4 regions of the Terrisporobacter hibernicus genome follow, and region 2 is predicted to be linked to each of the others. Evidence: riboswitches for the same ligand, from Rfam matches in the RefSeq annotation. Region 2 holds a riboswitch; each other region holds the start of a gene.
The links. A riboswitch is a leader RNA that binds a small molecule or an ion and turns the genes downstream of it on or off. The one in region 2 is predicted to bind thiamine pyrophosphate.
Positions count from the first base shown of each region.

Region 1: another riboswitch for thiamine pyrophosphate. It lies ahead of thiS (sulfur carrier protein ThiS); the one in region 2 lies ahead of JW646_RS12205 (MTH1187 family thiamine-binding protein).
Region 3: another riboswitch for thiamine pyrophosphate. It lies ahead of thiD (bifunctional hydroxymethylpyrimidine kinase/phosphomethylpyrimidine kinase); the one in region 2 lies ahead of JW646_RS12205 (MTH1187 family thiamine-binding protein).
Region 4: another riboswitch for thiamine pyrophosphate. It lies ahead of thiC (phosphomethylpyrimidine synthase ThiC); the one in region 2 lies ahead of JW646_RS12205 (MTH1187 family thiamine-binding protein).

Region 1 is NZ_CP081135.1:1,022,680-1,027,875, reverse strand. Features, by position in the region: gene JW646_RS04980 (fumarate hydratase) at 1-171, shown strand, start outside; gene JW646_RS04975 (Fe-S-containing hydro-lyase) at 182-736, shown strand; gene JW646_RS04970 (NAD(P)-dependent malic enzyme) at 782-1,963, shown strand; TPP riboswitch at 2,041-2,141, shown strand; gene thiS (sulfur carrier protein ThiS) at 2,361-2,555, shown strand; gene thiF (thiamine biosynthesis protein ThiF) at 2,548-3,354, shown strand; gene JW646_RS04955 (thiazole synthase) at 3,367-4,137, shown strand; gene thiH (2-iminoacetate synthase ThiH) at 4,150-5,196, shown strand, end outside.
Region 2 is NZ_CP081135.1:2,479,724-2,484,919, reverse strand. Features, by position in the region: gene JW646_RS12220 (acetyl-CoA C-acetyltransferase) at 1-418, opposite strand, end outside; gene JW646_RS12215 (SDR family oxidoreductase) at 466-1,191, opposite strand; gene JW646_RS12210 (LysR family transcriptional regulator) at 1,422-2,318, opposite strand; TPP riboswitch at 2,594-2,690, shown strand; gene JW646_RS12205 (MTH1187 family thiamine-binding protein) at 2,928-3,218, shown strand; gene JW646_RS12200 (ABC transporter permease) at 3,190-3,966, shown strand; gene JW646_RS12195 (ABC transporter substrate-binding protein) at 3,968-4,978, shown strand; gene JW646_RS12190 (ABC transporter ATP-binding protein) at 4,959-5,196, shown strand, end outside.
Region 3 is NZ_CP081135.1:3,638,776-3,643,971, reverse strand. Features, by position in the region: gene tenA (thiaminase II) at 1-138, opposite strand, end outside; gene thiM (hydroxyethylthiazole kinase) at 156-959, opposite strand; gene thiD (bifunctional hydroxymethylpyrimidine kinase/phosphomethylpyrimidine kinase) at 978-1,772, opposite strand; TPP riboswitch at 1,881-1,975, opposite strand; gene JW646_RS17740 (GIY-YIG nuclease family protein) at 2,014-2,319, opposite strand; gene JW646_RS17735 (ferredoxin) at 2,421-2,609, opposite strand; gene JW646_RS17730 (flavodoxin family protein) at 2,693-3,208, opposite strand; gene JW646_RS17725 (NUDIX hydrolase) at 3,270-3,878, opposite strand; gene JW646_RS17720 (energy-coupling factor ABC transporter ATP-binding protein) at 3,973-4,743, opposite strand; gene cbiQ (cobalt ECF transporter T component CbiQ) at 4,743-5,196, opposite strand, start outside.
Region 4 is NZ_CP081135.1:2,881,040-2,886,235, forward strand. Features, by position in the region: gene JW646_RS13930 (hypothetical protein) at 1-232, shown strand, start outside; gene sstT (serine/threonine transporter SstT) at 556-1,782, shown strand; TPP riboswitch at 2,046-2,147, shown strand; gene thiC (phosphomethylpyrimidine synthase ThiC) at 2,328-3,632, shown strand; gene JW646_RS13945 (AI-2E family transporter) at 3,702-4,832, opposite strand.

The sequences.
Region 1 (5,196 bases), 1.5 Mb from region 2:
AAAGAAATGATTAAAAAAATCAATGATTTAGGAATAGGTCCTCAAGGTCTTGGAGGAAATACTACGGCTCTTGCTGTTAATATTGAAACTTTCCCAACACATATAGCAGGGCTTCCTGTTGTAGTTAATATAAATTGTCACTCTGCTAGACATAAGCAAGTGATTATATAGGAGGGAAAATATGATAGAGTTAAAATCACCTTTTAAAAGGGAAGATATAGAAAAATTAGTTTGTGGAGATGTTGTTAAAATTAGTGGTGTAATTTATACTGGAAGAGATGCAGCCCACAAAAGAATGATAAACTCAATACATAATAAAGAAGAGCTACCATTTGATGTAAATGGAGCTGGAATTTATTATGTGGGACCATCACCTAGCAAAGAGGGACAAATAATTGGCTCGGCTGGACCAACTACAAGTTATAGAATGGATGACTTAACAGTGCCTTTATTGGAGTTAGGACTAAAAGTTATGATAGGTAAAGGTAAAAGAAGTGAAGAAGTAGTAAGTTCTATGATAAAAAATAAGGCTGTATATTTAGCAGCCATTGGTGGAGCTGGAGCATACATTTCTCATGCTATAAAAAAATGTGAAGTAATAGCTTATGAAGATTTAGGACCAGAAGCAGTGAGAAGATTGGAAGTTGAAGATTTACAATTAATTGTTGCTATAGACTCTTATGGTAACAATATATATGAAAAAGGAAGAGCGATGTTTGCAAAAGAATCAGAATAAATTTAATAACTAATAATTTGTCAAATGTTATAAAGGAGAAGTAAAATGAGTAATAAGAATTTTGCACAATTAGCATTAGAAATGCACGAAAATCATGGAGGAAAGGTTAGCATACAAAGTAAAGTTGAAGTAAAATGCAAAGATGATTTATCTACTGCATATACTCCAGGTGTTGCAGAGCCTTGTTTAAAAATAAAAGAAAATCCAGAAGATGTTTATAAATATACTTGTAAGAGTAATATGGTAGCAGTAGTTAGTGATGGAACTGCAGTTTTAGGTCTTGGAAATATAGGTGCCGCTGCTTCAATTCCTGTAATGGAAGGTAAATCAATATTATTTAAAGAATTTGGTAAAGTAGATGCTTTCCCAATATGTATAAACACTATGGATATTGATGATATAGTAAAAACAGTAAAATTATTAGAACCTGTATTTGGCGGAATTAATTTAGAAGATATAAATTCTCCTAGATGTATAGAAATAGAAAATAGATTAAAAGAAGAATTAGATATTCCAGTATTCCATGATGACCAACATGGTACAGCAATAATTGTTTCTGCAGGAATTTTAAATGCAGTTAAATTAGCAGGAAAGAAAATTGAAGACTTGGAAATAGTTATAAACGGTGCAGGATCAGCAGGTATGGCTATAGCTAAGATGTTACTGAATTTAAATGTAAAAAATATAGTTTTATGTGATATAAATGGTGCGATTCATGAAAATTCTAAAAACATTAACTGGGCACAAAAAGAAATGCTAACATTAACTAATAAAAATAATGAAGTAGGAACGTTAGCAGATATTATAAAAAATAAAGATGTATTTATAGGAGTTTCTGCACCAAAAATGGTAACAAAAGAAATGGTAGAAACTATGGCAAACAAACCAATAGTATTTGCCATGGCAAACCCAACTCCAGAAATTTTCCCAGATGAAGCTAAAGCAGGAGGGGCATTTATAGTGGGTACAGGCCGTTCAGACTTCCCTAACCAAGTTAACAATGTGCTTGCTTTCCCTGGGATTTTTAGAGGAGCTTTAGACGTTAGAGCAAAAGAAATAAATGAAGAAATGAAAGTTGCGGCAGCTTATGCAATAGCAAATGTAGTTAAGGATGAAGAGTTAACGCCAGATTATGTACTTCCAGATGCTTTCAATAAAAATGTAGTAGAAAATGTGGCAAAAGCAGTAAGAGAAGCTGCTATAAAAACTGGTGTGGCAAGAATATAAATGTAATTAATATAAGCATAAAAATATTATGATTTGAAAAAATGAAATATAAGTACTACAATTAAAATAAATTAAAAAGTTTTACCTAGGGGTGCCCTAAGAGGCTGAGAGATGGAAACATTAACCCTTATACCTGATCTGGATAATACCAGCGTAGGAAAGAGTAGAGTGTTATATGATGAAATATGTGAATCTTTACATATGATATGTGATTACTACAAGCTTTACCTACGGGTAAGGCTTTTTTTTAATTGTAAGGAAACTATATGTTATCTGGTTTGTAGATAACTTATAGTTTCCAACTGCTTAATGGAGCAACGGACCTGTTTCTCAAGGTCGTTGGCGACATGAGCGAAGCAAATTTTTTATTGAAATAAAAAGGTGAGGAGGTGTAACGATGAAGGTTAATGGGAAAGTAGTAGAATTCCAAAATAATAAAACTTTATTAAATTTATTAAATGATTACAACTTAAATAAAGATAGAGTTGTCGTAGAAATAAATTTAGAAATTTTAGAAAATGATCAATATGAAAACTATGTATTAAAAGAACATGATGTAATAGAAATTATTAGCTTTATTGGTGGTGGTTGATTTGAAAATATTTGTTAATGAAATAGAGAGACAAGTTGAAGAGAATATAAGTATTTTTAAAATTAAAGATATTTTTAATAAGTGTAGTGATGTTATAGTTTTGAATGGATTTCCTACTAAAAAAGATGAAATATTAAAAGAAAATGATAGAGTAACCTTAATAGAAAAAGGAAAGAAACCCTCTATAAATGAATTAGAAAGTCTTATGATTGCAAGGCATACACCAAAAGTACATAAAAAATTAAAAGCAGGAAAGGTAGCTATTTTGGGCTTGGGTGGTTTAGGTTCTAACATAGCTATCTCGCTATCAAGAATAGGCGTAGGTAAGTTGATTTTGGTTGATTACGATGTTGTAGAACCTTCAAATTTAAATAGACAACAATATTTCATTGATGATATTGGAAAACATAAAACAGAAGCTATGAAAGAACAGTTAGGTAAAATTAATCCTTTCATAGATGTTGAAATACATAATTCTTATATTACTAGAGAAAATATGAATTTTTTACATGAAGCAGATATAATAATTGAAGCTTTTGATGATCCAAATTGTAAAGCTGAAATAAGTAATTTTATTTTACTTCATATGAGAGAAAAATACTTAATAGCATCGTCTGGCATGGCAGGATATTATGACTCAAATCTTATTGTAACTAAGAAAATAAGAGAAAAGTTTTATATATGTGGTGATTTTGTACATGAAGCAAAAGAAGGTGATGGGTTAATGGCACCTCGTGTAGCTATATGTGCGAATCACATGGCAAATTTGGCAAGTAAAATACTTATAGATTATATTTAGGGGGATAAATTAATGGATAAATTAATATTAGGTGGACATGAGTTTGATAGCAGACTTTTAATTGGGACAGGTAAATACGGATCAAATGAAATACTTCCAAAAGTGATAGAAGAAAGTGGTAGTGAAATAATAACTATGGCACTAAGAAGAGTAGATTTAGATAATTCCAATGAAAATATTCTTACATATGTACCTAAAAATATGACAATTCTTCCAAACACATCAGGAGCTACAACAGCTGAAGAAGCTGTGAGAATAGCAAGAATATCTCGCAAAATGGGATGTGGAGATTTTATAAAAATAGAGGTAATATCAGACACTAGATATTTATTGCCAGACAATGAAGAAACAATAAAAGCAACTAAAATTCTTGCAGACGAAGGATTTGTAGTACTTCCTTATATGAGTCCAGATTTATATGCAGGGAGAAGATTAATAGAAGAAGGGGCTGCGGCAGTTATGCCATTAGGCGCACCAATTGGTTCAAATAGAGGTCTTAAAATGAAAGAAATGATAAGAATAATGATAGAAGAATTAGACATTCCTATTATCGTTGATGCAGGAATAGGTAAGCCTTCTCAAGCTATGGAAGCTATGGAAATGGGAGCTGCAGCAGTTTTAGTAAATACAGCAATATCATCAGCAGGTGACCCTATAGGTATGGGAAGAGCATTTAAAATGGCAGTAGAAGGTGGACGAGCAGCATTCCTTGCAAAAACTGGAGCTGTATCAGAATTTGCCAATGCATCTTCTCCTCTTACTGGTTTTTTAGGAAACTTATAGGAGGTATATAAAATGAGCTTTTATGATGTAATTGAAAAATATAAAGATTTTGACTTTGATAGATATTTTGAGCAAGTAAGTGATAATGATGTACTTAGAAGTTTATCGAAGGATAAATTAAATCACAAAGATTTACTTAATTTGCTTTCACCTACAGCAAGAAAACATCTAGAGGAGATGGCTCAAAAGGCTAGCAAATTAGCTTTACAATATTGTGGTAAAACTGCCACTTTATATACTCCTATTTATATTGCAAATTACTGTGAAAATCACTGTGTTTATTGTGGTTATAACTGTCATAGTGGAATAAAGAGAAAAAAACTATCTTTAGATGAAATAGAAAAAGAAGGAGAAGCAGTTGCTACTAAAGGTTTTAAACATATTATTGTTTTGACTGGAGAAAGTGAAACAAAATCAAGTATTGAATATATAGGAGAAGCAGTGGGAATTTTATCAAAAAAATTTCCATCAATAGCCATAGAAGTTTATCCTATGGATGTGGAAGGATATACACATTTAGTTTATAAGGGAGCTGATTCATTAACCATATATCAAGAAACTTATGATGAGGAAGTTTACAAAAGGGTACATATAAAAGGTCCAAAAGCTGATTACAGATTTAGATTGGATGCACCAGAAAGAGGAGCTATGGCTGGAATGAGATCATTATCCATAGGAGCATTGCTTGGTCTAAGTGACTTTAGAAAAGATGCATTTTTCTCGATTTTACATGGAGCGTATTTAAAAACTAAATATCCTCATATAGAATTATCATACTCTGCTCCTAGAATAAGACCTTTTAAAGGAAGTTTTAGAGACATAGTAGATGTGGATGACGCTTCAGAGTTTCAAATTTTAACTGTTATGAGGTTATTTGATCCTCATGCAGCCTTAAATGTTTCAAGTAGAGAAAGTTTAGATATGAGAAAAAACTTAATGCCTCTTGGTGTTACAAAATTAAGTGCAGCAGTATCAACAGATGTTGGTGGACATTCTCAAGGAGAAGAAAATACAGCACAATTTAAAACTAATGATGATAATAGCATAGAAGATGTAGCT
Region 2 (5,196 bases):
ATTGAATACTACCCATTTTATTTCCTTGGCGTGTTTTTCCATCTACTGTAAATGCAGCTTGGCTCATTACCTCAACTCCACCTGCAATTACTAAGTTTGCCATGCCAGATTTTATTTGGCCGTATGCAGTCATTACAGACTTCATACCACTTCCACACAATATGTTTATTGCATATGCTGGTACTTCAGCTGGAATTCCTCCTGCTATTGCTGCTTGTCTTCCCAGGTTTTGTCCATGTCCTGCTGACAATACATTTCCAAGTACTACTTCATCTATTTTTTTAGGATCTATTTTAGTTTCTTCTATTACAGCTTTTATAACTTGACCTGCAAGTTCTGCTGGTGATAATGTTGAAATCGTTCCTAGGAATTTTCCTAATGCACTTCTTTTTGCTTCTACTATATATACTTTTGACATAATAATTTATCTCCGTCTTAATTTTTGATTTATTACATAAATTGAAATTATAATCTTAATCCGCCAGTTACTTCTAATACGTGTCCATTTACAAAACTAGATTCATCACTTGCTAAAAATAATACTGCATTAGCTATTTCTTGTGGTTCTGCCAATCTCTTTAATGCTGTTTTTTCACGAATAGGTGCTAAAACCTTTTCTGGAACTGTACTCATCATATCTGTGTTAACATATCCTGGAGCTATTACATTAGTTCTAACTGCTGCTCCTTTACGAGTAAATTCTTTCGCCCATGTATAACTCATTCCTATAACTCCTGCTTTAGTTGCAGCATAGTTAGTTTGACCAATGTTTCCATATATTCCAACTACTGATGATATGTTTATTATTGAACCTTTTCCTACTTCCATCATTATTGGTGCTATACCTTGAGTTAAGTTAAACACTCCTTTTAGGTTTACATTTATAACTGCATCCCAAGCACTTTCTTCCATTTTTTGAACTAATGCATCTCTTGTTATACCTGCATTATTTACTAATACATCTACTTGACCAAATTCTACTTTTACTTCTTCCACAAATTTATTTATCGCTTCACGATCAGTAACGTTTAGTATTACATTTTTTATATTTGGAGAACTATCTGCTCCCATAACCATATCAACAGATATTACTGCTTTTGCACCTTCTCTTACAAAAGTATCTACTATTTGACGTCCTATACCGTTTGCTCCTCCTGTTACTATAGCTACTTTGCCTTCCATTCTTTTCATATTTATACCTCCCCATATTTTATGTAATTATATTTTTAAGTTTTATATGCAATCTTTATCTGATTACATTTTCAGTATAAAACCTTGTATAAAATAAATGAAATACATTTAATTTATGCAGGTTATGAATTTTTGTTATGCTTGATAGCTATTTTTGTTATTTTTTTAACATTGTTAAATAAAAAAAACTCTAAAATATAGAAAATAGTTTCTATTTTTAGAGTTGTGATTTATTTTTTATTCAATTCTTTACTTTCTTCTTCACATATTTTTACAAATTCTTTCATAGCGTAAGATATATATCTATCTTTTTTCAATATAATAGCTATTTCCCATGGTATTTTCACGTCTTCTAATACTACTCTCCTAATATTATCATCTTTAAATCTATGTACTATAGGTTCTGGTAATATAGCTATGCCTTGATTTAATGATACCATCTCTGCTACAAAGTCCCATTGAGAGCTTTCAAATGCTATCTTTGTCTCAAATCCGTTTTCACGACATAATCTTTTTAATGTATCATAAAGCATATATCTTTTATTTAATGTTATAAAATTTTCTTCTTTCAAGTCTTTTACTGTAACCTTATTTAAGTTAACTAATTTATTATCTTTATGAGCAATTAAAACATTCTCAGATTCTATCATTTTTATAACATTTAATCCTTCTGATTTAGTTGGCAATATAACTATTCCTATATCTAACTCCGAAGTTTTAACCTTATCTCTAATTGAGTTTGCTCCTTCTTCTATGACTATAAAATCTATGTTTGGATATTTCTTTTTGAACTTAGCAATTATTGAGGTAAAATATACAGTCCCTATAACTGGGGGTATTCCAACAACTAATCTACCTTTTGTACAATTTATGCTACAGTTTAGCTGATCTAATTCTTCATTTATATTGTTTAATGCGTTCTTACTATTTTCAAAGAATATTTCACCTTGATCTGTAAGTTTAAATTGTTTAGCTGCTCTATCAATAAGAGAAACACCCAAATCTAATTCTAAATTTTTTATAACTTTACTAAGAGCTGGTTGTGATAAATGCAAATTATTTGCTGCTTTTGTAAAATTTCTTTCTTTTGCAACTTCAACAAAATATGCTATATGCCTGATATTCATTTTTAACCCCTTTTTATTATAAATATATTTATTACTATAATTTTGAAATTGTTTTCCTAGTTTATTTTATTATAAATGATATGTACACCTATATAAAATATCTTTTTTTTATTACCTTTATAACTTTTTTTCATACTAAAAATAGATTACTCATATTACCTTAACTTTTTCTTTATTACCATCAGATTATTGGCACTAAATGCCTTATTTCTAAGTGATACTTTTTTCTAAGTAGTTGACAAAATTTTTAAATCATTTACAATTAACTTAAAAGTTAAAAATGCTAGGGGTGCCTTTATTGGCTGAGAGGTTTTGCCGACCCTTGTACCTGATCTGGATAATACCAGCGGAGGAAAGCTATATACACTTTATCTCTCATAAAGAGTATGGAGATTAAATTTGATTATATATGCTATGCCTACGGGTATAGCATTTTTTTACTTACAAATATATTTTGAGCAACAGATAAATACATTTTGAGCAAGGTCGTTTCCTGAAGCGGTAGCGAAGGTAACTCGTTGGCGACATGAAGTATAGCGCCCACACAGTGGCTTAAGCGAAGCGAATTTTATGTATTTATATATGTAATTATAAAAAGGAGGAATAATAATGGTTATAGCAGACGTGGCAGTAATGCCTCTTAGACCTTATACAGGTGAGGATGAAATGTACAAAGTAGTAGATGCTTGCATCGAAAAAGTAAAGGAAAGTGGTCTTAAGTATGAAATCGGTGCCATGAGTACAACATTTGAAGGGGAATTTGATGAAGTTTTTGACTTAATAAAAGTAATGCACAAAATACCCTTTCAACTAGGATGCGAAAGAGTCATCACAGTTGCTAGGGTTGACGAAAAAGCTGGAGGCCTAACAATTGAGAACAAACTTAGAAATCACAGATAAAATCAAAAATTATATTTATCCACTTATAACGTTTATAAGTATTTTATTATTATGGCAGTTTATTGTGGTAAGTAATGATATACCTCAATATATTATGCCTGCACCAAGCAAAATAATAAAAGTTTTTAGCACAGATTTTGCAAACTTGCAAATGCATGCTTTAGTTACTTTAAATGAATCTGTTTTAGGATTTATTTATTCCATATTATTGGCAATAACAATAGGTACTCTTATGGACTTTGTTCCATTTATAAAAAAGTGTTTCTATCCTATAATGCTAGTATCTCAAATGATACCAACAATTACTATAGCTCCACTACTTATAATATGGTTTGGATTTGATTCATTACCAAAAATAATCATGGTTATGATTACTTGTTTCTTCCCCATATTAGTAAATTTTGTGGATGGTATGGAAAATATAGATAAAGACTATATAAATTTATTCAAAACTATGGATGCCAGCAAACTAAATACATTTATTCATTTAAAACTTCCCATGTCTTTGGAAAGCTTATTTACAGGCTTAAAAATTTCAGCTACTTATGCCTTTGTTGCTGCAACAGTTGCAGAGTGGCTTGGTGGAAGTGTAGGACTTGGTGTTTATATGGTAAGAGCAAAGAGTGCATATGCTTTGGACAAAGTATTTGCATCTACAATTTTAGTAATAATCTTTAGTTTAATATTTGTAATGGGTATAAATATTTTGAAGAAAATAATATTAAAACATAAGTACAAAGGAGAGTAAGATGAAGTTTAAAAAAAGCATATCATTAATGACGGCTGCACTACTTACTATAGGTTTAGTGACAGGTTGCTCAAAGAAAAGTACTGAAAAAAAAGAAGGAAACTCAGATTTACAAAAGGTTACTGTAGTTCTTGACTGGACTCCAAACACTAACCATACAGGATTATACGTTGCTTTAGATAAAGGATATTACAAAGAACAAGGTTTAGATGTGGAAATAATTCAACCATCTGATGGTACTGCTACTACTATAGTTGCCACAGGAAAAGCTGATTTTGGTGTAAGTTATCAAGAAGATGTTACTTATGCAAAAACTAGTGAAGATCCACTTCCAATAAAATCTATAGCTACAATTATTCAACACAATACTTCTGGGTTTGCATCTCCAGCAAACAAAAAAATTAAAACTGTAAAAGATTTTGAAAATAAAACTTACGGTGGATGGGGATCAGAATCAGAAAAAGCTACTTTAAATGCTATTATGACTAACAACGGTGCTGATTTTAGCAAAATCAAAATAGTAGATATAGGAAAAGATGATTTCTTCACAGCTACTAAAGGTGACATAGATATAGCAAATATTTTTGAAGGTTGGACAGGTGTGGAGGCAAAACTTCGTGGTGAAGATATAAACTTTGTAGCTACTAAGGATTTAGACAAAAGATTAGACTACTACACTCCTCTTTTAATAACTAGTGACAAAATAATAAATGAAAATCCAGACCTTGCTAAGAAGTTTTTAGCTGCAACAAGCAAAGGATACGAGGATTGTGTAAAAACACCTGAAGAAAGTGCAAAAATATTATTAAAACATGCTCCTGAAATAAACGAAGACTTAGCTATTGAAAGTCAAAAGTATTTAGCTGATAAATATATAGATGACGCTTCTAAATGGGGCGAAATGAAAGATAGTGTTTGGAATAATTACACTGACTTCATGAAAGAATATAAATTAATAAACAAGGATATGAAAGCAAGTGATGCATATACAAATGAATTCTTACCAAACTAATAAAAAGATTGTTATTAGTAATTTATCAAAAAAATACAAAGATAAGCTTATTTTAAAAGATATTGATTTACACGTTTATGACGAAGAGATTGTATCCATCATAGGTCCTAGTGGTTGTGGTAAAAGTACCATATTCAACATTCTTTCCAACTTAACCACTAGTGATTCTGGTGAAGTAGATATTAATGGTCGTTTCAGCTATATGTACCAAAAAGACC
Region 3 (5,196 bases), 1.2 Mb from region 2:
TAAATAGTCTTGTACTAGATAATTTCTAAACTTTTCCTTATCTAAAGTCCCTTTTCCCATTTCTACTATAAAAGGATGTTTTAAATATTCATCCCATATTTTCTTACTTTCATTAAATAAATAATCTGTTAATAACATAGTTTTTCCCCCTTTTGCTATAATGAGCAATTAAGTTGTGATATCTCAATTTTTCCATATTCATTGCAAGTATCTTCATTCAATACAAATATTTCATCAAATAGTTTTGTTTTAAAACTTCCTATTGATGGATTTTCTCTATTAGCTAATTCTCCACAAAGAGACATAACTAAAGTTCCCATTACAGCTGCATCTATTTTATCTTTTGTACATGGTAAGAAACTTCCTATTAAAGATGTGCTCATACACCCTGTACCTGTTATAAATTTAAGTTTTGGTGTACCATTACTTATTTTATAAATCTTATCTCCATCACTAACTACGTCAGTTTTTCCTGATGCAACAACAACACACTCAAGTTTTTTAGCCACTTCTTTAACAATAAATGATGGGTCACTTCCATCATCAAAAGAATCTACACCTTTACCTTTAACATCTAGTCCACCTATAAACTGAATTTCAGATATATTTCCTCTTATTACATCAAATTTAACATCATTTAATAATCTATTAGTTAAATCTGTTCTTGCCTTTGTAGCAAATACACCAACAGGGTCTAATATAACTGGTTTATTATACTTATTAGCAGTCTTTCCAGCTAATACATATAACTCCAATGACTCACTATTCATTGTTCCTATATTAATAACTACACTACTAGCAACTCTAACTATGTCATCAACTTCTTCATAAGAAAAACTCATTAGTGGACTTGCCCCTATAGCTAGTGTTGTATTAGCACAATCTGTTATAGTAACATTATTTGTGTAATGTAATACAAGTGGATTTATTTCCTTAACTTTTTTTAATAATTTGTACATAACATATCCCCCCTATGTTTAATCAAATTTGTAAAAATGATGCACTGGTCCTACACCTTCACCTATATCAAAGCTATATCTAATAGCCTCTGTAATATATTCTTTGCTAAGTTTTACTGATTCTTTAATGTCATATCCTAAAGCTAAATGAGATGTAATGGCAGAAGATATAGTACAACCTGTTCCATGTGTATTTTTTCTATTTATTCTCTCACATTTGAAAACTTCAAAAGTATCTTCGCCCATTAACACATCTACACAGTCTCCATCTAAATGGCCACCCTTCATAAGTACAAATTTAGGTCCTAGTTCAAGAATTACTTTACCTGCTTTTTTCATATCTTCCACTGTTTCAATTTTTATATTACTTATTTCTTCAGCTTCAGGAACATTTGGTGTCACTATGTATGCCTTAGGTATAAGATATTTAATTAAATTATCTTTAGCTTCTGGTCTAAGTAGTGAATATCCACTCTTAGAAATCATAACTGGATCCACAACTAAATATTTACAAGGATAATTTTCCAATGACTCAACAATATCTTTAATTATCTCTGGAGAAGATACCATTCCTACTTTTATTGCTTTTGGTGGTATATCTTCACATACAGCTTTTATTTGTTCCTTAATTATTTTTGAACTAAGTTCTTCCACATAGAAAACCCCTTTTGTATTTTGAGCTGTAATTGCTGTAATCACACTCATACCATAGGTACCTAGAGCAGAAAACGTTTTTAAGTCAGCTTGTATTCCTGCTCCTCCAGATGAGTCTGATCCTGCAATTGTTAAAGTTGGTATTTTGTAATTTTTCATATCTTTACTCCCTTTTTTTTATAAAAATCATATAGTTTTTGAACATAAAAAAATGCTACACCCGTAGGCATAGCATAATATAAACAAATTCAAAACCCTTGTATGGTTATAAAATTCATAGTGCTTTCCTACGCTGGCATTATCCAGATCAGGTACAAGGGTTGGTATAAACCTCTCAGCCAATGGCGCCCCTAGCAATTTATTTACTTTCAACTTCATTATAATACTTTTGTAAAAATTGTCAACTTTTATTTATTACTCCAATTCTTATTTGAAATTTATCTTTAACTTCATCTATAAATAATTTTGGATTATTTATTATCCATAATTTTTTAGATCTACTTTGTTTTTTAATATAGTATTCTAATTTCATAGCTTGACTTTTATTATCACTTTCAAAGAATATTTCTAATCTATCAAAACCTTTTGCTTTAGTGTATTTAGAATTAATACCTAACTTATGTTCTTCCATACGCCTTATTATATCTGTAGTATAACCTGTGTATAGAGTATTGTTTTTGCATCTAATTATATATGTATAACACATGAATATCCCCCAATAATTTTATATTTTTAATTATAGCTTTAGTAAACAAAATTTTCAAATTAAAAAGAGTTATCAAAAATTTGATAACTCTTAAATAAGTACTATTCAACTTTTATTGCATCTACTGGACAGCTTCCTTCTGCATCTTTAGCATCATCTTCAGATCCTGATGGAACAGTATCAACTATTACATGAGATAAACCATCATCACCCATTTCAAATACTTCTGGACATACAGATGGACAAACACCACATCCTATACATAAGTCTTTATCTACATATGCTTTCATATTTTACCTCCAAATATAAATTTCAATATCGTATATATTATTATCAGTTCATAATAAAATAATACATTAGACTATATATATTTTTAGTAGGTTTTATCTAAAACATAATTAATTATTGGTGTTATAGTTTGCTTATTGCTTCTATCAATACTCATATATTTTTCTAAATTTATCATTTCAAAAGATTGATTTTTATTTATACTTTTTTTTAATTTTACTTTATCTATTCTACTTAAATCATTAAGATTAATACACCCTTGCAAGAAAAAGAATTTTATTTTTTTTTTAATTTCTTCATCCTCAAAATTGTATTCAACTACATCTTCTCTACTTTGTAAATTCATACTAACACAAAATAGAACTATGTTTTTATTTTTTATAATATTGTATTTTTCTTCTAAATAATCTCTTAAATATATTTTAGAATTATATATGGGGCTACCAAATATAATTGTTTTGTATTTTAACAAATCCCATCTTCCAACATCTGATATTTCATACAAGTCTGCATTTAGTTTTATAGCTAACCATCCAGCATATTTCATAGTAGATCCATATTTAGTTTTATACACAATAGCTATTTTTTTATCATAAGGCACAATAATCCCTCCATATTTTTATATATTAAAAATACGGAGGGATTATGAGTTTTTTAATGAATTATAAAAACATTTTTTCTCCTAAAATTGAAAATGACTGTAATGCCAAATATGCTCTAATATCTAAAGAAGTTTGATTATTTTTAATTATTTCTTTTGCTTCTTCTTTTGAAACTAATACAGCTTCAATATCTTCATCATCTTCTAAATACTCACTACTTATCTCACCTTCACATATGCAATAAACAAAGGCTGCAGATTCATCTGTCATTCCTGGTGATAAATATACTTGATTACAACTAAGATCTTTTTTTATTTCAATTACATCTAAGCCTGTCTCTTCCTTTAATTCTCTTATTACAGCACTTTCAAAATTTTCATCATCACTATCTACAAGTCCTGCAGGCAACTCATAAATATGTTTATTTATTGGAACTCTAAATTCTTTTATTACAACTAACTTTTCACTTTCTTTGTGATATGCACATATTATTACTGCATCTACTTTATCTTTTTCATTTTTAAGGTAAATGCCTTCTAATACCTCTTTTTTCTTTCTTGATGCAACCGTCCAGTTTTTCTCTTTGTTATTTTTATTTAAATATTTAACATTGTATAAACTTATAAATTTTGTTTCTACTAATGATGTAATATTTTTTATTCTGCTCATATTTACCTCCTAATAAATCAAATTTTATTTACTTTCTTTTATCTTTTTATTTCAATAATATTCTTTTACTATTTTAATATTGTCATTTAATAATCTATTTATTTCTTTCTATTATTAACCTATTTAAATTATCAACATTTTGTACAGATAGTGGTAGCTCTAAGTTACTCTTTTCCATAAGTTCTTTATTTAATAAAATATCTTTTGTATACCCACTCTCCACTATTGTACCTTCTTTTAATACTATTGTTTTATTGCAAGTATCCAAAATCATATCTAAGTCATGACTTGCAATTATTTTTGTATATTCAAAGTTATTTAGTATATTTATTAACCTTCTTCTAGCTTTAGGATCAAGAGCTGCTGTAGGCTCATCCATTATTAATATTGATGGTTCCATAGCTACTGCTGTTGCAATTGCAGCCAAATTCTGTTGACCACCAGAGAGCCTATAAGGAGGCCTATTTTTTAAATGTTCTATGCCTACCTTCTTTAATGCACTTATTGTTTTATTTTCTACCTCTTCTTTATTTAGTCCATAATTTTTAGGACCAAATGCCACATCTTCGTATATACTTGTTGTGAATAATTGATTTTCCGGATTTTGAAAAACAAATCCTAATAATCTTCTTATTTTCCCTAAATTTTCTTTTGTCATAGGCATTCCTTCTATACTTATACTACCTTGTGATGGCATTAAAATCCCACAAAGTTGTAACAATAAGGTTGACTTTCCTGCACCATTAGAACCTACTATACCTAGAGAGTCTCCTTTATCTAATCTAATATTAATATTGTTTAAAGCTTGAAATTTATCTGGATAAATAAAGCATAAATTCTCAATTATTAAACTAGTGTCATTCATTATATTCCCCCCATTACTAATGAACCTAAAAATAATGGTATATTTATATATTTAACAACAATAAAAAATACAAGCCAAAAAATAATATAAATAAAATCATTTTTTTTAAATCTTTCATTTTCCAAAGATATGTATTCTCCTGAAAACCCTCTAAGTATCATTGCATTATAAACTACTTCTGCTCTGTCAAAACTTCTAAGTAGAACTTGGCCTAGAAGAGAACCACAAAATTTTAAATTTACGCCTTTTTCATTTGGCGCTCTTAACATATAAGCATTATAAACTTCTCCAACACTTTCTATCAGCACGAAAATATATCTATAAGTAAAAACTATTTGATTAGTAAATATTTTAGGTACTTTTAAAAATCTCAGTCCTCTTGATAAACCCTCAATGCCTGTAGATGATATTAACAAAATACCACTAGATATTGTTAATAGGCCTTTAAGGATT
Region 4 (5,196 bases), 400 kb from region 2:
AGAAGAGATTAAAGAGTTAGCACAAGGGTGTACAAATTACTTATTAGAATCTATAATAAATGCGGAAACAGGAGAGCAAATTGAATTAGAAGAAGATAATAAAAAAGCTATTTTTAAGTTGATTTTAAATAAAACAATGGAATTTATAGAAGAATACTCTTTTCCAAGTAATGAAGAAGATTTTGCAAAATATGTTGAAACTATGCTTACATATATGCAAGAAATACTATAGGTGTAAAAGGAATGGTTGAAAACCATTCCTTTTATTTTATATAAAATCAAAATAGAAATAGGATAAGGTTTTCACGAGGTGTTGCATGAAATAATAAAATGATTTTAAAAATACTATTTAAAATGAGAATTGACCTAGTTATAATATTGGTATACCAAGTGCTTAATTAATTATTATTTAATAATACATCTTCAAATAAAATTTAAAATGCTTGTATAATTATATGCTTGCAAAAATTTTTCTGTGAGAAATAAGGTTTTTTCTTGAAAACGTTGTCGAATAATGTTATTATAAATTCAAGAAAAAAACTTGGGGGAGAAAAAATGAAAAAACTAATCAACAAATGGAATAACATTAGCTTGGTAAAAAGGATAATTATTGGTTTAATAGTTGGGATAACGTTTGCTTTGACTATGCCAACACAATTAGCACCAATAGGAATTTTAGGATCATTATTCGTAGGAGCTTTAAAAGCTGTGGCTCCAATATTAGTATTTTTCTTAGTTATGGCGGCCATATGTCAGCATAAAGAAGGACAAAAAACAAATATAAAATCTATAATAACTTTATATCTTGTGGGCACATTAATAGCTGGTATTGTAGCTGTTGTGGGAAGTTTCTTATTCCCGGTAACATTAACACTTACTGCAGGAGCTGAAGGAGTGACACCTCCAGGAGGTGTAGGCGAAGTACTAAAAGCTTTATTAATGAATGTAGTTGACAATCCAGTAAATGCAATAGCAAGTGCAAACTATATAGGGGTGTTAACTTGGGCTGTTGTTCTTGGACTTGCACTTAAAAATTCATCAGATTCAACTAAGCAAGTAATTGTAAATGTATCTGACGCCATATCTCAAGCTGTTAGATGGGTAATTAATTTAGCTCCATTTGGTATAATGGGATTAGTATTTGATACAATAGCAACATCGGGAATAGAATCATTATTAAGTTATGGGCAATTAATAGCTGTATTATTAGGAAGTATGGCAGTCTTTGCTTTAATAGTTAACCCAATAATAACTTTTATAGCAATAAGAAAAAATCCATATCCATTAGTATTAAGATGTTTAAGAGAATCTGGAATTACGGCATTCTTTACAAGAAGTTCAGCTGCAAATATACCAGTAAACATGAAACTTTGTAAAGATTTAGGATTAGATAGTGATACTTATTCAGTATCAATACCTTTAGGAGCGACTATAAACATGGGTGGCGCTGCAATAACAATATCAGTTCTTGCTTTAGCAGCAGCTAATACTTTAGGAATAAAAGTTGATATAGGAACAGCAATAATATTATCAGTGTTATCAGCAGTGTCTGCTTGTGGGGCATCAGGAGTAGCTGGAGGATCATTACTTTTAGTACCGCTGGCTTGTTCATTATTTGGAATACCAAATGAAATAGCAATGCAAGTAGTTGGTGTTGGATTTATAGTTGGAGTTATACAAGACTCTGCTGAAACTGCATTAAACTCTTCAACAGATGTTCTCTACACTGCAGTGGCAGAATTTGGTAAGAGAAGGAAAGAATCTGAAAATAAAGTTGCTTAATAATTTTAAATTTGGATTAATATAGATAATAGGAAATATACTTAAAACCATATTGATATTTAAATCAATATGGTTTTGTTTTTACAATAAGGTTATTGCTTTTTCATCTGACCATAATTAGATAAAATTATTATTATCATACAAATACGAAAAATATATCTAAATATTTTATTGAAGAGGTTAATAATAAATATTTAAATATCTATATAAAAAAATATATAATGTTGAAGTCAATGTAGTATAGTGCTAGAATGAAATTAAAATAAAATATTTAGGGGAGCTATTGCTGAGATTGAATTTTTAAATTCTAAACCCGTTGAACCTGTTTGGATAATGCCGACGTAGGGAGATTAAATATTGTATATATTTTGTTTTAACATTTTATTGTTAATTACATTATTTATTAATTTTGATTAGAGGTCGTACATTTATTGTGCGACTTTTTATATTAAGAAAATCTTTCTTATTTGGTGCTATTGTTGCCAAGTTAAGAAAGATTTTTTTGATTAAAAATTTTAAAAAGATAAAATGAAAGGGGAAATGAAATGAGTTATACAACACAGATGGATGCAGCAAGAAAGGGAATAATAACACAAGAGTTAAAAAAAGTAGCAACATATGAAAATATGGATGTTAAAGAATTACTCAATTTAGTAGGAGAAGGCAAGGTTGTAATCCCAGCTAATAAAAACCATACTTCTTTAAAGCCTTATGGTATAGGTAAAAAATTAAAAACAAAAATTAATGTAAACTTAGGTACCTCTAAAGATTGTCTCGATACGAATGTAGAAATGGAAAAGGTTATGAATGCAGTAAACTTAGGAGCAGAAGCTATAATGGATCTAAGTTCTTTTGGAGATACTCAAACATTTAGAAAAAAATTAATAGAAGAGTGTCCTGCCATAATAGGTACGGTGCCTATATATGATGCAGTAGTATATTATAATAAGCCATTAAAGAAAATAACTTCAAAAGAATGGTTAGATATTGTTAGAATGCATGCACAAGATGGTGTGGATTTTTTAACTCTTCATTGTGGAGTTAACAAACACACAGCGAAAAGATTTAAAAAATCTAATAGACTTACTAATATAGTTTCTAGGGGAGGATCTATTATATTTGCATGGATGGAGTTAACAGGCAATGAAAATCCTTTCTATGAACATTATGATGAAATATTAGATATTTGTGCAAAGTATGATGTTACTATAAGTTTAGGTGATGCTTGTAGGCCTGGAAGTATTGCAGATGCAGGTGATGTATCTCAAATTGAGGAGTTAGTTACACTTGGAGAATTGACTACCCGAGCTTGGGCGAAAAATGTTCAGGTTATGATAGAAGGCCCTGGTCATATGCCGTTAAATCAAATAAAAGCTAATATGGAAATAGAAGAAACTGTTTGTAAAGGAGCACCTTTTTATGTTTTAGGTCCACTAGTTACTGACGTAGCACCAGGTTATGATCATATAACAGCTGCTATAGGCGGAGCTATTGCAGCTACTTATGGAGCGTCATTCTTATGCTATGTAACTCCAGCAGAACATTTAAGATTACCAACAGTAGAGGATGTAAAGGAAGGAATAATTGCATCTAAAATAGCAGCTCATGCAGCGGATATAGCAAAAGGAGTTAAAGGTGCAACTGATTGGGATAACAAAATAAGCGAGGCTCGAAGAGATTTAAATTGGGAGAAAATGTTTGATTTAGCTATAGATGGTGAAAAGGCAAGAAGATACAGAACAGAATCCAAACCAGAAAATGAAGATACTTGTACAATGTGCGGAAAAATGTGTGCAGTTAGAAATATCAATAAGATATTAAAAGGTGAAGATGTAGATATTATGGACTAATTAAAAAATACCTTAGAATAGGTTATAAAAATCTATTCTAAGGTATTTTTATTTCTTATGTTGTTTGTTTTATACAATATTGTTTAAAGATTCTTCTTGTTTGTTGTAAATATATCTTTTGAAGTAAACTAAAAGAACCCCAGTAACTGGTACGGCTAACAAAATACCTAAAAATCCTGTATATTTTCCAGCGAATGTTACAGCGAAAATTGTTAATATTGGTGGTACACCAACTTGTTTTCCAACAAAATGAGGTTCTAATATGGCACTTTCTAATTGTTGAACTACTATCATAACTACTAAAACTAAAATAGCTTTATTGATAGAGAAGAATAAGTTTGCAACAACAGCAATTATAGTACCTATAATAGGCCCAAAGAAAGGAATCATATTAGTTACACCAGCAATTATTCCTATAAATAATGCGTATTTAGAACCTGTTAATGCAAGCACTATAGTACAGATAATACCATAAATTGTAGAATCCATAGCTTTTGCTACTATATATACACCAACATTATTATCTAATATATTAAGAAATTCTTTTACTTTAAAATAATGTTGTTTTAATATTTTTTGGAAAAATAAACTTACAACTTTAATATATTTCTCCTTTGATAAAAGTAGATAAACTGAGATGACTATTCCTAGTACAATGTTTATAGTATAAGATACAATGGTACTCATTAAATTAATAATAAAGTTACTAACAGTAGATGCTGTAAAACTTGATATTGGAATTAGAACCTTAGTAATAAAATTACTAATTTGAGATTTTATATCTTGGTTAGTAATATCAAATTTAAATTGTGATGAAATATTGTTAATCAAATCTTGTGCCTGATCTATACCGCTTGGAATAGAAAGAGCAAGTTCATTAATATTAGATTTTATAACTGGAACAATAAATAACCATGAAAATATTAATATGACCAAAGTTATTCCATAAATTATTAAAACGGAAACCCCTCTTTTTAATTTAAACTTGTCCTCTAATTTTTTCATAGGTTGGTTAAGCATATATGCTATTATAAAACCTATAAAAAATGGTGCAAGTAAACTATTAAGTGCTTCTAAATTATGAGTAAAAAAACTAATTATATGATCGTGATTTTTTAGCACAAGTACTCCTGTAAATATAAGAAGTACAGGTATTACATATCTTATGGACTTAGTAAATTCTTCTTTGAAATTTTTCATTTTGAACTCCTTTCTTACAAATAATTGAAAAGACCTTCAGAAAAATATTCATAAAATGAGATGAATATTTTTCTGAAGGTCTTGCTAACAAGTTTTACCTTGCTAATCAACCGGGATATTATCCGTAATGACGGTTGATTAGCACAAATGTGAAAGCTACTCCCCTTCGAGAATTTGCATTGATAAATAATATAATATAATAATTTGTGTTTATAATCAAGTTAATTATTAACTTTTCAAACTAAAATACAAATAACATATTGTAAAGGGAAAATTACAATTTTACAGCTTTGAAACAAAAATAAAACCTTAGTTTAATTAATATTGTGAAGTAGAAAGTTATTAGTAGTGGACATGGATAGCC